Rubrivivax gelatinosus IL144: one gene and its partner. The protein of the gene in region 2 interacts with the protein of the main gene of each other region in a pairwise test. Links are inferred from orthologs where the notes say so. Each region holds a gene or a part of one and is shown on either strand. Other genes may lie near its edges.

Region 1 (6,549 bases), 220 kb from region 2 along the record:
CGCCGCCGGCAGCTTGGCGATCGCCGGGCGGTCCTCGACGACGGCGACGCCGGACTGCGGCCAGATCGTGTGCACCGAGTCGTTGACGCGGTAGACACGCTGCTGGCGGCCGTCCAGCGCTTCCACGCGCTCGTAGGACTGGTCGCCGACGGCGAAGTGCGCGATGCGCGAACTCGACACCACACCGTTGGCGCTGACGACCAGGGTGCCCTGATAGTTGCGCTCGTAGGCCGCGGCGTGGATGCGCGTGAGCCAGGCGCGCGCGTCCGGCGGCGCCGCCACGGCGGAGGTCACGAACGCGAACGGGGCGAACAGCGAAGCGAGCGAGGCGAGCGAGGCGATCGGCAGCCAGTACCGGACGACGGAACGCATCGGCAGCTCAGCGGGAAGCGGCGAGCTCGGGGGCCATCACCTCGACGTTGCGCGGCACGCCGCCGGGCAGCGCGGCCGGGCCGCCGGCCATCGCGTCGCGGTGCGCGCGCAGGTAGGCGTCCAGGCGCGCATCGCGGATCAGCCGGCCCTCGACGACCAGCGCGCGCGGCGCCGCGGCGCCGGTCGTCGCCAGGCTCAGGCCCGGATTGGCGGGCGGCGCGTCGGCGAGCACCGCAGCGCCGGAAGGCGCGAGCGTCGACATGCGCGTCACGACGACGACCCCGGCGACGGCGACGAACCCGGCCGCCACCGCCGCCGGCGCCAGCCAGGCGTGGCGCCGACGGCTGCCCGCCACAGCCACCACGGCCGCCGGCTGGGCGACGGCGGGACGCTCCAGCGGCTGCGGCGCCAGCACCACCGGCTCCTCGGCCAGGCGCGCGCGCAGCCCGGTGAGAAAGGCGCAGTCGCGCGAGGCTGGATTGGCCAGGTCCTCGGAGCGCATGACGTCGCCGATCAGCTGGTAGGCGTGCCAGGTGCGCCGGGCTTCGGGGTCGTCGCGCCAGCGCGCGCAGCCCTCGTCCAGCGCCGACGGGTCGCCGTCGACCAGGGCCGACAACAGGGACGCAGTGGAATCCCCGGGAGGCGTGGCGCTGTTGCGGTTCGGGTTCATCGGATGAGTGGTGGTTCGTCGCGTGCAGGCAGGTGCCGGGTCACCAGCGTTCACCTTCGCGCGTGTCGAGAAGCGGGCGCAGCCGCGTCGCGATGGCCTCCCGGGCGCGGAAGATGCGCGAGCGCACGGTTCCGATCGGGCAATTCATCACGTCGGCAATCTCTTCGTAGCTCAGACCTTCGATCTCGCGAAGCGTGATCGCCTGACGGAGATCCTCCGACAGGGCCTCGATCGCCGCGTTCACGGCCGTCGCGATCTCCCGGCTGGCCATCAAGGCCTCGGGGGTCGCGCCATCGCTTAGTTCGTTTTCGACACGAGAAGTTTCATCGTCATCGCCCGACGATGCCAGCGAGCCCTCCGTGACCAGGGGATCACGGCGCAACTCGACCAGCGCCTTCTTGGCGGTGTTGACGGCGATGCGGTAGAGCCAGGTGTAGAACGCGCTGTCGCCGCGGAACTGCGGCAGCGCGCGGTAGGCGCGGATGAAGCTCTCCTGCGCGATGTCCTGCACCAGGCCGTCGTCGCGCACCATGCGCCCGACCAGGCGCTCGATGCGGCGCTGGTACTTGACGACGAGCATCTCGAACGCCCGCATGTCACCGCGCTTGGCGCGCTCGACCAGCAGGGCGTCGGCATCGGCGTCGGTCATGGAGCGGGCCGCGACGGCGAAGCGGGCGGCAAAGAGGCGGCGGGCGCGGCAGCGCAATATAGCGCCGCACGCAAGAGGTGAATCCGGGAGCCGGCCTCGCGCGCGCCGAGCGCGAGCCAGCGTGTGCCGCCCTCGGCCGACGTCAGGCGCAGCAGCAGCCAGCGGCCGAGATCGATCGAGACCTCGGCGGTGCAGGGTGCGCCGTCGGCGCTCCATTCGGCGCCGTCCCAGCGCAAGGCGAGCGGCCGCAAGGCGGCCAGACGCCAGGCCAGAAGGCCGGCGGCGAGCGCCGCCAGAAAAGCCGCGACCGCCGACGGATGGCCGTCGGCGAGCCAGGCGCTCGCCCAGGCCGCCACCGCGGCGGCCGCAAGGGCCGCCAGCAGCGCCTGGACGGCGCGCCAAGGCGCGCCACCCGAGCAGGTCACGGCGACCGGCGGCGGATGGCGCACGCGCTCGTCACACGCGGCGGAAGACCAGCGTGCCGTTGGTGCCGCCGAAACCGAAGTTGTTCTTCACCGCGACGTCGATCTTCATTTCCCGCGCCTGGTTGGCGCAGTAGTCGAGGTCGCACTCCGGATCGGGGTTGACGAGGTTGATCGTCGGCGGCGAGACCTGGTGATGCAGTGCGAGCACGGTGAACAGCGACTCGATGCCGCCGGCGCCGCCCAGCAGGTGGCCGGTCATCGACTTGGTCGAGTTCACGACCAGCTTCTTCGCGTGGTCACCGAAGGCCAGCTTGATCGCGTTGGTCTCGTTCAGGTCGCCCAGCGGCGTCGAGGTGCCGTGCGCGTTGAGGTACTGCACCTCGTCGGCGTTGATGCCGGCGTTGCGCAGCGCCGCCTTCATCGAGCGCTTGGGGCCGTCGACGTTCGGCGCGGTCATGTGGTACGCGTCGGCACCCATGCCGAAACCGGCGAGTTCGGCGTAGATCTTGGCGCCGCGCTTCTTCGCGTGTTCGTACTCCTCGAGCACGAGCACGCCGGCGCCCTCGCCCAGCACGAAGCCGTCGCGGTCCTTGTCCCAGGGGCGGGACGCGGCCTGCGGGTCGTCGTTGCGGGTGGACAGCGCACGCGCGGAGGCAAAACCACCGATGCCCAGCGGCGAGACGGTCGACTCCGCACCGCCGGCGATCATCACGTCCGCATCGCCGTACTCGATCAGACGCCCGGCTTCGCCGATGCAGTGCAGACCGGTGGTGCAGGCGGTGACGATCGACAGGTTCGGGCCGGTGTAGCCGAAGCGGATCGAGACGTGCCCCGAGATCATGTTGATGATCGAGGACGGCACGAAGAACGGCGAGATCCGGCGCGGACCGCGTTCACCGTACTCGGCCTGCGTCTGCTCGATCATCGGCAAGCCGCCGATGCCCGAGCCGACGATCACGCCGATGCGTTCGGCGGCGGCTTCGTCCAGTTCACTGCCCTGGGGCAGGCCGGCGTCCTGCACCGCCTGGATGGCGGCGGCCATGCCGAAGTGGATGAACGTGTCCATGTGCCGGGCTTCCTTCGCCGGGATGTAATCCTCGACGTTGAAACCCTTCACCTCGCCGGCGATCCGGCAGGCGAAAGCGGACGCATCGAACTTCGTGATCGATCCGATGCCGCTTCTGCCGGCGACGATGTTCGCCCAGCCTTCGGCCACCGAGTTGCCGACCGGGCTGACGAGCCCGAGGCCGGTGACGACGACTCTGCGCCTGGTCATGCGCAGGTCAGGCCTTCTGGTGCGCGACCGCGTAGTCGATCGCGAGCTGCACCGTGGTGATCTTCTCGGCTTCCTCGTCCGGGATCTCGATGCCGAACTCGTCTTCGAGCGCCATCACCAGCTCCACCGTGTCGAGCGAGTCGGCGCCGAGGTCGGCCACGAAGGCCTTCTCGTTGGTGACGTCGGACTCGGGCACGCCGAGCTGCTCGGCGATGATCTTCTTGACACGGGCTTCAATATCGCTCATGACTCCTCCAGGAGGGGGGTATCGGTAAACAGCCCACGATTCTACCGGTGGGGCAAGGGCCGGTTTTTTGACGAAACGACGGCCTCGTCAGGCCATGTACATGCCGCCATTGACGTGCAGCTCGGTGCCGGTCACGTAACCGGCCTCCTCGCTGCACAGGAAAGCGACCGCGTGCGCGACCTCGTCGGCCGCACCCAGGCGGCCCAGCGGGATCTGCGCCAGCAGCGCCGCCTTCTGCGCCTCGGGCAGGGTCTCGGTCATGTCGGTGGCGATGAAACCGGGCGCGACACAGTTGACGGTGATGTTGCGGCTACCGAGCTCGCGGGCCAGGGCACGCGTCATGCCGGCGACGCCCGCCTTGGCGGCGGCGTAGTTGGCCTGGCCGGCGTTGCCCGAGGCACCGACGACCGAGGTGATGTTGACGATGCGGCCCCAGCGCTGCTTCATCATCGGCCGCATCACGGCGCGGCTGAGGCGGAAGACGGCCTTGAGGTTGGTGTCCAGCACCGCATCCCAGTCCTCGTCCTTCATGCGCATCGCCAGCGTGTCGCGGGTGATGCCGGCGTTGTTGACGAGCACGTGCAGCGCACCGTGTTCCTTGACCAGGGCTTCGATCAGCGCGTCGGAGGCGGCGGCGTCGGTGACGTTGAGCACGCGGCCCTGCACGCCGGGCAGCGCAGCTTCGATCGCCGCGGCGCCGGCTTCGCTGGTGGCGGTGCCGACGACACGGAAGCCGTCGGCCGCCAGCGCGGCGGCGATGGCGCGACCGATGCCGCGCGAGGCGCCGGTGACGAGGGCGATGCGTTGAGTGTCGCTCATTGCACGAGTTCCTTGGCAGCGGCCAGCGATTGGGGATCGAGGATGGTCGTCGATGCGATCTCGGCGTCGATGCGGCGCACCAGGCCCGACAGCACCTTGCCCGGGCCGCATTCGATCACGGCCGTGCAGCCGCGAGCACGCAGCGCCTGCACCACCTCGACCCAGCGCACCGGGCCGAAGGCCTGGCGGTACAGCGCGTCGCGGATGCGCGCCGGGTCGGTCTCGACGGCGACGTCGATGTTGTTGATGACGGCAATGGTCGGCGTGGCGACCGGGGTCGTCGCCAGCTTCTCCTTCAGGCGCTCGGCGGCCGGCTGCATCAGCGCCGAGTGGAAGGGCGCGGACACCGGCAGCGGCAGCGTGCGCTTGGCCCCGGCAGCCTTCAGCGCCTGGGCGGCCAGCTCGACGGCGGCCTTGGTGCCGGCGATGACGGTCTGCTTCGGGTCGTTGAAGTTGGCGGCGGCGACACACTCGCCGGCGTCGCGCGCGGCCTGCTCGCAGCAGCGGCGCACGACCTCGCCGTCCAGGCCGAGCACGGCGACCATCGCGCCGGCGCCCACCGGCACGGCTTCCTGCATCGCCTGGGCGCGGAAACGCACCAGCGGCACGGCGTCGGCCAGGGTCAGCGCCCCGGCGGCCACCAGCGCGGCGTACTCGCCCAGCGAGTGGCCGGCAACGGCCGACGGCACGGCGCCGCCTTCGGCGAGCCAGGCGCGGTAGTTGGCGACGCCGGCGACCAGCATCACCATCTGCGTGTTGACCGTCAGGTCCAGCGCTTCCTTCGGGCCGGCGTGGATCAGCGCGGCGACGTCGAGACCGGCGGCGGCCGACGCTTCTTCCAGCGTCGCGCGCACGGCGGGGTGCTCGCCCCAGGCGTCGAGCATGCCGACGGATTGCGATCCCTGCCCGGGAAAGACGAATGCGAACTCAGCCATGGTGTGGTGTCTCCTGTCGTCGGACGGATGCGGCGGCTCAGAAGTCGAGCAGCACCGCGCCCCAGGTGAAGCCGCCGCCGACGCCCTCCAGCAGCACGGTCTCGCCGCGCTGCACGCGGCCGCTGCGCACCGCGGCATCCAGCGCCAGCGGCACCGAGGCCGCCGACGTGTTGCCGTGCTCGTCGACGGTGACGACGAGACGCTCGGGCGCCAGCTTCAGCTTGCGCGCGGTGCCGTTCATGATGCGGATGTTGGCCTGGTGCGGGATCAGCCAGTCGATGTCGGCCTCGGTGCGGCCCGCCTTGGCGAGCACCGCGCGGGCGGCATTTTCCAGCACGCCGACGGCGAGTTTGAACACCGCCTGACCGTCCATGCGCAACAGCGGATGACCGAGCACCTGGCCGCCGGAGACCGTGCCCGGCACGCAGAGGATGCCGGCGTGGCGGCCGTCGGCGTGCAGCTCGGTGGCCAGGATGCCGGGCTCGTCGCTGGCCTCCAGCACCACGGCGCCGGCGCCGTCGCCGAAGAGCACGCAGGTCGTGCGGTCGTCGAAGTCGAGGATGCGCGAGAAGACCTCGGCGCCGACGATCAGCGCGCAGCGCGCGCTGCCGGCGCGGATCATCGCGTCGGCCACGCTGAGCGCGTAGACGAAGCCCGAGCACACCGCCTGCACGTCGAAGGCCGGGCAGCCGTGCACGCCGAGCTTGGCCTGCAGGATCGTCGCCGTCGACGGGAACACCATGTCCGGCGTCGAGGTCGCGACGATGATCAGGTCGACCTCGGCGGCCGAGCGGCCGGCGGCTTCGAGCGCGCGGCGCGAGGCCTCCAGCGCCAGGTCGCTCGAGTTGACGCCGTCGTCGACGAAGTGGCGCGCGCGAATGCCGGTGCGCTCGACGATCCAGGCGTCGCTGGTCTCGAGGCCGCGCGCAGCCAGCAGCTGCACGAAGTCGTCGTTGCTGACGCGGCGCGGGGGCAGATAGCCACCGGTGCCGGTGATGCGGGAGTACGGTACTGCGGTCACGCGTTCAGGCGGCTTGCGGGGCCGCGGTATCGCCGGAGGGCATGGCCTGCAGGGTCTCCGCGATGCGGTGGTGCACGCGGTCGAGCAGGCGGTTGCGCGCGGCGTCGTAAGCCCGCGCCAGCGCCGTCTCGAACG
Region 2 (5,138 bases):
GAGCCGGTGCCGGTGCCGCCGAGCGAGTTCTGCATGCGCTTCAGCTGGTCGTCGCGCAGCTTGGCCAGGCGCTGGGCCTCGGCCTTCTGGTCGGCGGCTTTCTGCGCATCGGCCTTCTTCTTCGCGTCGGCTTCGGCCTTGGCCTTCTTGTCGGCCTCTTCCTTCTCGCGCGCCTTCTTGTCGGCTTCTTCCTTTTCGCGTGCCTTCTTCTCGGCGGCCTTCTTCTCTGCCGCCTGCTTCTCGGCGAGTTCGCGCTTCTCGCGCTCCTCTTCCTTTTTGCGGCGTTCGGCGCGTTCGATCGCGATCTGCGCGTCGCGGTCGGGCGCGGCCTGCGGCGGCGCCGGCTTGGGCTCCGGCGCGGGCTTGGGTTCGGGCTTCGGTTCGGGTGCCGGGGCCGGCGGCTCGGGCGCGGGCGGCGGCGCGGCGGTCTCGGGCACGGCGGCCCAGAGCTCGGCGCTGACCGTCTCGGGTTCGGCCGAGTGCCAGTCGACGGCGACCGTCAGGCCGACGATCAGCAGCAGGTGAACGAGCAGCGCCAGCCCGGCGCCGGTCAGCAGGCTGTCGGCCGGGCGGGGCTGCAGCGCGTCATGCGCCACGGGCTCAGGCTCCCTGCTTGACCGAGAGGCCGACGCGCTGCACGCCGGCGCGCTGCAGCGTGTCCATCACGCGCACGACGCTCTCGTACTTGACGTTGCGGTCGGCGCTGATGACGACCGGCACCTCGGCCTTGCCGTCCTGCGCCTCGCGCACGCGGGCCACGAGCTGCGGCAGCTTGACCGCCTCGGGCTCGCCGGCCTTGCTGCCGTCGATCAGGCGCAGCTTCAGCGTCTCGTCGCTGCCGACGACGATCTCGACCACCGCGCTCGGCCGCTGCTGCGACTTGCCGACCGAGGGCAGGTCGACGACGCCGGTGGTGATCAGCGGCGCGGTGACCATGAAGATGATCAGCAGCACCAGCATCACGTCGATGAACGGGACCATGTTGATCTCGTTGACCGATCGGCGGCGGCCGCGGCCGCCGCGGGAAGCCACGGCAGGCATCTCAGACGCTCCCGGCCGGGCCCGACGCGTTGCGCTGCAGGATGTTCGAGAACTCCTCGATGAAGGTCTCGAACTGGATCGCGATGCGGTCGATGTCGCGCGCGAAGCGGTTGTAGGCGATGACCGCCGGGATCGCCGCGAACAGGCCGATCGCGGTGGCCACCAGCGCCTCGGCGATGCCCGGCGCGACGGTGGCCAGCGTCACCTGCTGCAGGTTGGACAGGCCGACGAAGGCATGCATGATCCCCCAGACGGTGCCGAACAGGCCGACGTAGGGCGAGACCGAGCCGACCGAGGCGAGGAAGCTGAGGTGGCTCTCGATCGCATCGAGCTCGCGCTGGAAGCTGGCGCGCATCGCGCGGCGTGCGCCGTCGAGCTGGGCGCCGGCGTCCAGGCGGCGTTCGCGCAGCTTCAGGAACTCGCGCATGCCGCTGGCGAAGATGCGTTCGATCGGCGCCGCGTCGGTCTTGTTCGTGGCCGCCTGGTTCAGCTCGGTCAGGCTGCGGCCCGACCAGAACTCGCGTTCGAAGGCTTCGTTGCGGCTGCGCACGGTGCGCAGGCCGAAGAGCTTGCCGAAGATGACGGTCCAGCTGGCCAGAGAGACCAGCGCCAGGCCGGCCATCACGAGCTGCACGACGGCGCTCGCCTGCAGCACGAGGGAGACGATCGAAAGATCCTGGTTCATCGGAGGGCGTCGAAGATCTGGAGCGGGATGCGCACGGGGCGGAAGGTCGCGGCGTCGACGCAGCCGACACGGACCTCGGCTTCGGCCAGCAGCTCCTCGCCGCGCCAGGCCTGCTGGGCGAAGACGAGCGAGGCGCGGCAGAGCTCGCGCACGCTGGCGGTGACGACGATCTCGTCGTCCAGCCGCGCCGGGCGGCGGTAGGAGACGGTGGCGTCGGCGACGACGAAAACGGTGCCGGTGGCGACGCGCCCGGCTTCCTGGCCGATGCCCAGCGAGCGCAGCCACTCGGTGCGGGCACGCTCGAAGAACTTCAGGTAGTTCGCGTAGTAGACGACGCCGCCGGCGTCGGTGTCTTCCCAGTAGACGCGGACGCGGTGGCGGAAAGCGGCGGTCTCGGACATCGGCGGGCGATTATGCGGCAGCGCAGCAACGGCCCCCGGGCCGGCGGGGCTGCCGCGGGCTCATCGGAGTTCGCGCGCCAGGCGCGCGATCGCGGCTTCGAGCTGGGCCATCGAGTTGGCGAAGGACAGGCGCAGGTAGCGCTCGGCGGCGGCCGGGCCGAAGTCGCGGCCCGGCGTCATCGCGACGTGGGCACGCTCCATCATCTGCATGCAGAAGTCCCAGCTGCTGGGCGAATAGCGCGAGCAGTCGGCCCAGGCGTAGAACGCGCCGTCGGGCACGACCGGCACCGCGAGGCCCAGCTTCTGCAACTCGGGCACGATGAAGTCGCGGCGGCGGCGGAACTCCTCGCGCCGGCGTTCGTATTCGTCGATGGCCTCGGGCTCGAAACAGGCCAGCGCGGCGTGCTGGGCCACCGTCGAGGGGCAGATGAAGAGGTTCTGCGCCAGCTTCTCGACCGCGCCGACCAGCGCCGTCGGCAGCACCACCCAGCCGACGCGCCAGCCGGTCATGCTGAAGTACTTGGAGAAGCTGTTGATCGAGACGATGTCCTCGCCCAGCGCCAGCGCCGTGTGGCCGAAGGCCTCGTCGTAGCCCAGGCCGAGGTAGATCTCGTCGACGATCGTGACGCCGCCGCGTTCGCGCACGGTCTCGGCGATGGCGGCCATCTCGGCCGGCGCGATCGAGGTGCCGGTCGGGTTGCTCGGCGAGGCCAGCAGCACGCCGCGCGTGGCCGGCGTCCAGTGCGCGGCCACCGAGCCGGCGTCGAGCTGGAAACGCGCCGCGGGCACCGCCGGCACCAGCCGCGCCGTGCCGCCGGCGGCGGCGACGAAATGGCGGTTGCAGGGGTAGCTCGGGTCCGGCATCAGCACCTCGTCGCCGGCCTCGAACAAGGCCAGGCAGACGAGCTGAAGCGCCGCCGACGCGCCGGCGGTGACGGCGATGCGCGCCGGGTCGACGTCGACGCCCCAGCGTGTGCGGTACCAGCCGGCGATGCGTTCGCGCAGCGCGGGCAGGCCCAGCGCCGGCGTGTACTGCGTGCGGCCGGCGGCCAGGCAGGCCTCGGCGGCGCGCTGCACGCCCGGCGGCGCCGTGAAGTCGGGTTCGCCGATGTTCAGGTAGATCATCGGCTCGCCGCCGCGTGCGGGGTCGCAGGCGGGGCTGGCGGCGATGCGGTCGGCCGCCTTGGCGCATTCCATGACGTAGAACGGGTCGATGCGTGCGACCCGGCTGGCGACGCGCATCAGGCCCCCTGGGCGCGGCGCTGCGCGACCTCGGCCGGGCGCAGGTCGCCGGCCGCCTTGTCGAGCACGCCGTTGACGTACTTGTGGCCGTCGGTGCCGCCGAAGCTCTTGGCGAGCTCGACGGCTTCGTTGATCGCGACGCGGTACGGCACTTCCATGCAGTGCGTCAGCTCGTAGGCGCCGATCATCAGCACCGCGTGCTCGACCGGCGAGAGCTGGTTGGTGCGGCGGTCAACGTGGCGCGCGAGCACCGCGTCCAGCGCCGAGGCTTCGGCGATGCAGCCGTGCAGCAGGGCGTCGAAGTGGGCGCGGTCGCACTTGTCGAAGCCGTCCTGCTCGCGCATGTGGGCGTCGATGGTGCCTGCGTCGGCGCCGCTGATCAGCCATTCGTACAGGCCTTGCAGCGCGATCTCGCGCGAACGGCGGCGGGCGGACTTGGGCGCGGCGCGCTTGCGTGCGGCGGTGGGTTCGGTGCTCACGACAGGTCTTCCAGCAGGTTCGCCATCTCGACGGCGACGCGCGCGGCGTCGCGGCCCTTGTCCTCGGCACGGGCCCAGGCCTGGGCTTCGTTCTCGACGGTCAGGATGGCGTTGGCGATGGGGAGGCGGTGGTCCAGCGCGACGCGCGTGACGCCGGCGCCGCTTTCGTTGGCCACCAGTTCGAAGTGGTAGGTCTCGCCGCGGATGATGCAGCCCAGCGCGACCAGCGCGTCGTAGCCGCCCGAGGCGGCCAGCGCGGCCAGCGCCACCGGCACCTCGAGCGCACCGGGCACGGTGACTTCGCGCACGTCGGCCGCGTCGACCTCCAGGCGCGCCAGCTCGGCGCGGCAGGCATCGGCCAGCGCGGCGGTGATCGAGTCGTTGAAACGCGCCCGCACGATGGCGATGCGCAGGCCGCGACCGTCGAGATCGGTCGCCTGGCCCTGTTCTGCGTTCTGCATGGTGGTCCTCAGGCGTGCGCGGCGACGAAGCCGGTGATCTCCAGGCCGTAGCCCGGCATGCTCGGCATGCGGCGCGGGTTGCCGAGCAGGCGCATGCGGCGCACGCCCAGCTCGCGCAGGATCTGCGCGCCGACGCCGTAGGTGCGCAGGTCGGCCGGCGTGCGCGGCGTGGCCTCGCGCTGCTCCGGCGGCACGAGCTGCGGCAGCAGCGTGTCGATGTCGTGGGTGCAGTTGAGCAGCACCGCGCAGCCGCGTTCGGCGGCCTGCAGCGCCGCCAGCGCCGCCGGCAGCGGCCAGGAGTGGCTGCCGCCGCAGGCGTCGAGCACGTCGAAGACGGTGAAGGGCTCGTGCACGCGCACCGTCACCTCGTCGGCCGGGGTCCAGCGGCCGTGGGTCAGCGCCAGGTGCAGGCCGCCGCCCTTGTCGCGGTAGGCGATGCAGTCGAACTCGCCGTGCGGCGTCGTCACGCGGCGCTGGCCGACACGCTGGATCAGCGTCTCGTTGCGGCTGCGGTAGTGGATCAGGTCGGCGATGGTGCCGATCTTCAGGCCGTGCTCGCGGGCGAAGATCTCCAGGTCCGGCAGGCGCGCCATCGTGCCGTCGTCCTTCATGATCTCGCAGATCACCGCGGCCGGCGTCAGCCCGGCCATGCCGGCGAGGTCGCAGCCGGCTTCGGTATGGCCGGCGCGCATCAGCACGCCGCCGTCCTGGGCCATCAGCGGGAAGATGTGGCCGGGCTGCACCAGGTCGCTGGCCTTGGCGTCGCGGGCGACGGCGGCCTGCACGGTGCGCGCGCGGTCGGCTGCCGAGATGCCGGTCGTGACGCCGG

What was found.
Region 1: the proteins of ybgC (region 2) and acpP interact in binary tests that used the Escherichia coli proteins (3 or more experiments, as listed by UniProt). The link is inferred for Rubrivivax gelatinosus IL144 from one-to-one orthologs.

What each region holds. Positions count from the first base shown.
Region 1 is NC_017075.1:4,411,494-4,418,042, forward strand. Bases 2,020-4,773 are described here. They hold acpP (acyl carrier protein), read right to left. Parts: upstream 3,640-4,773; coding sequence 3,400-3,639; downstream 2,020-3,399. Other genes in these bases: RGE_RS20060 (hypothetical protein), read right to left, coding at 2,020-2,140; fabF (beta-ketoacyl-ACP synthase II), read right to left, coding at 2,148-3,392; fabG (3-oxoacyl-ACP reductase FabG), read right to left, coding at 3,727-4,458; fabD (ACP S-malonyltransferase), read right to left, coding at 4,455-4,773. Also shown: RGE_RS20045 (MucB/RseB C-terminal domain-containing protein), read right to left, coding at 1-372; RGE_RS20050 (sigma-E factor negative regulatory protein), read right to left, coding at 380-1,042; RNA polymerase sigma factor RpoE, read right to left, coding at 1,083-1,691; more of RGE_RS20060, read right to left, coding at 1,688-2,019; more of fabD, read right to left, coding at 4,774-5,393; RGE_RS20085 (beta-ketoacyl-ACP synthase III), read right to left, coding at 5,431-6,414; phosphate acyltransferase PlsX, read right to left, coding at 6,419-6,549. UniProt on the Escherichia coli protein: Carrier of the growing fatty acid chain in fatty acid biosynthesis.
Region 2 is NC_017075.1:4,192,038-4,197,175, reverse strand. The notes cover bases 426-3,207. They hold ybgC (tol-pal system-associated acyl-CoA thioesterase), read right to left. Parts: upstream 2,128-3,207; coding sequence 1,723-2,127; downstream 426-1,722. Other genes in these bases: RGE_RS19080 (pyridoxal phosphate-dependent aminotransferase), read right to left, coding at 2,188-3,207; tolQ (protein TolQ), read right to left, coding at 1,043-1,726; RGE_RS19095 (ExbD/TolR family protein), read right to left, coding at 601-1,041; tolA (cell envelope integrity protein TolA), read right to left, coding at 426-596. Also shown: more of tolA, read right to left, coding at 1-425; more of RGE_RS19080, read right to left, coding at 3,208-3,369; transcription antitermination factor NusB, read right to left, coding at 3,369-3,848; ribH (6,7-dimethyl-8-ribityllumazine synthase), read right to left, coding at 3,845-4,309; ribBA (bifunctional 3,4-dihydroxy-2-butanone-4-phosphate synthase/GTP cyclohydrolase II), read right to left, coding at 4,318-5,138.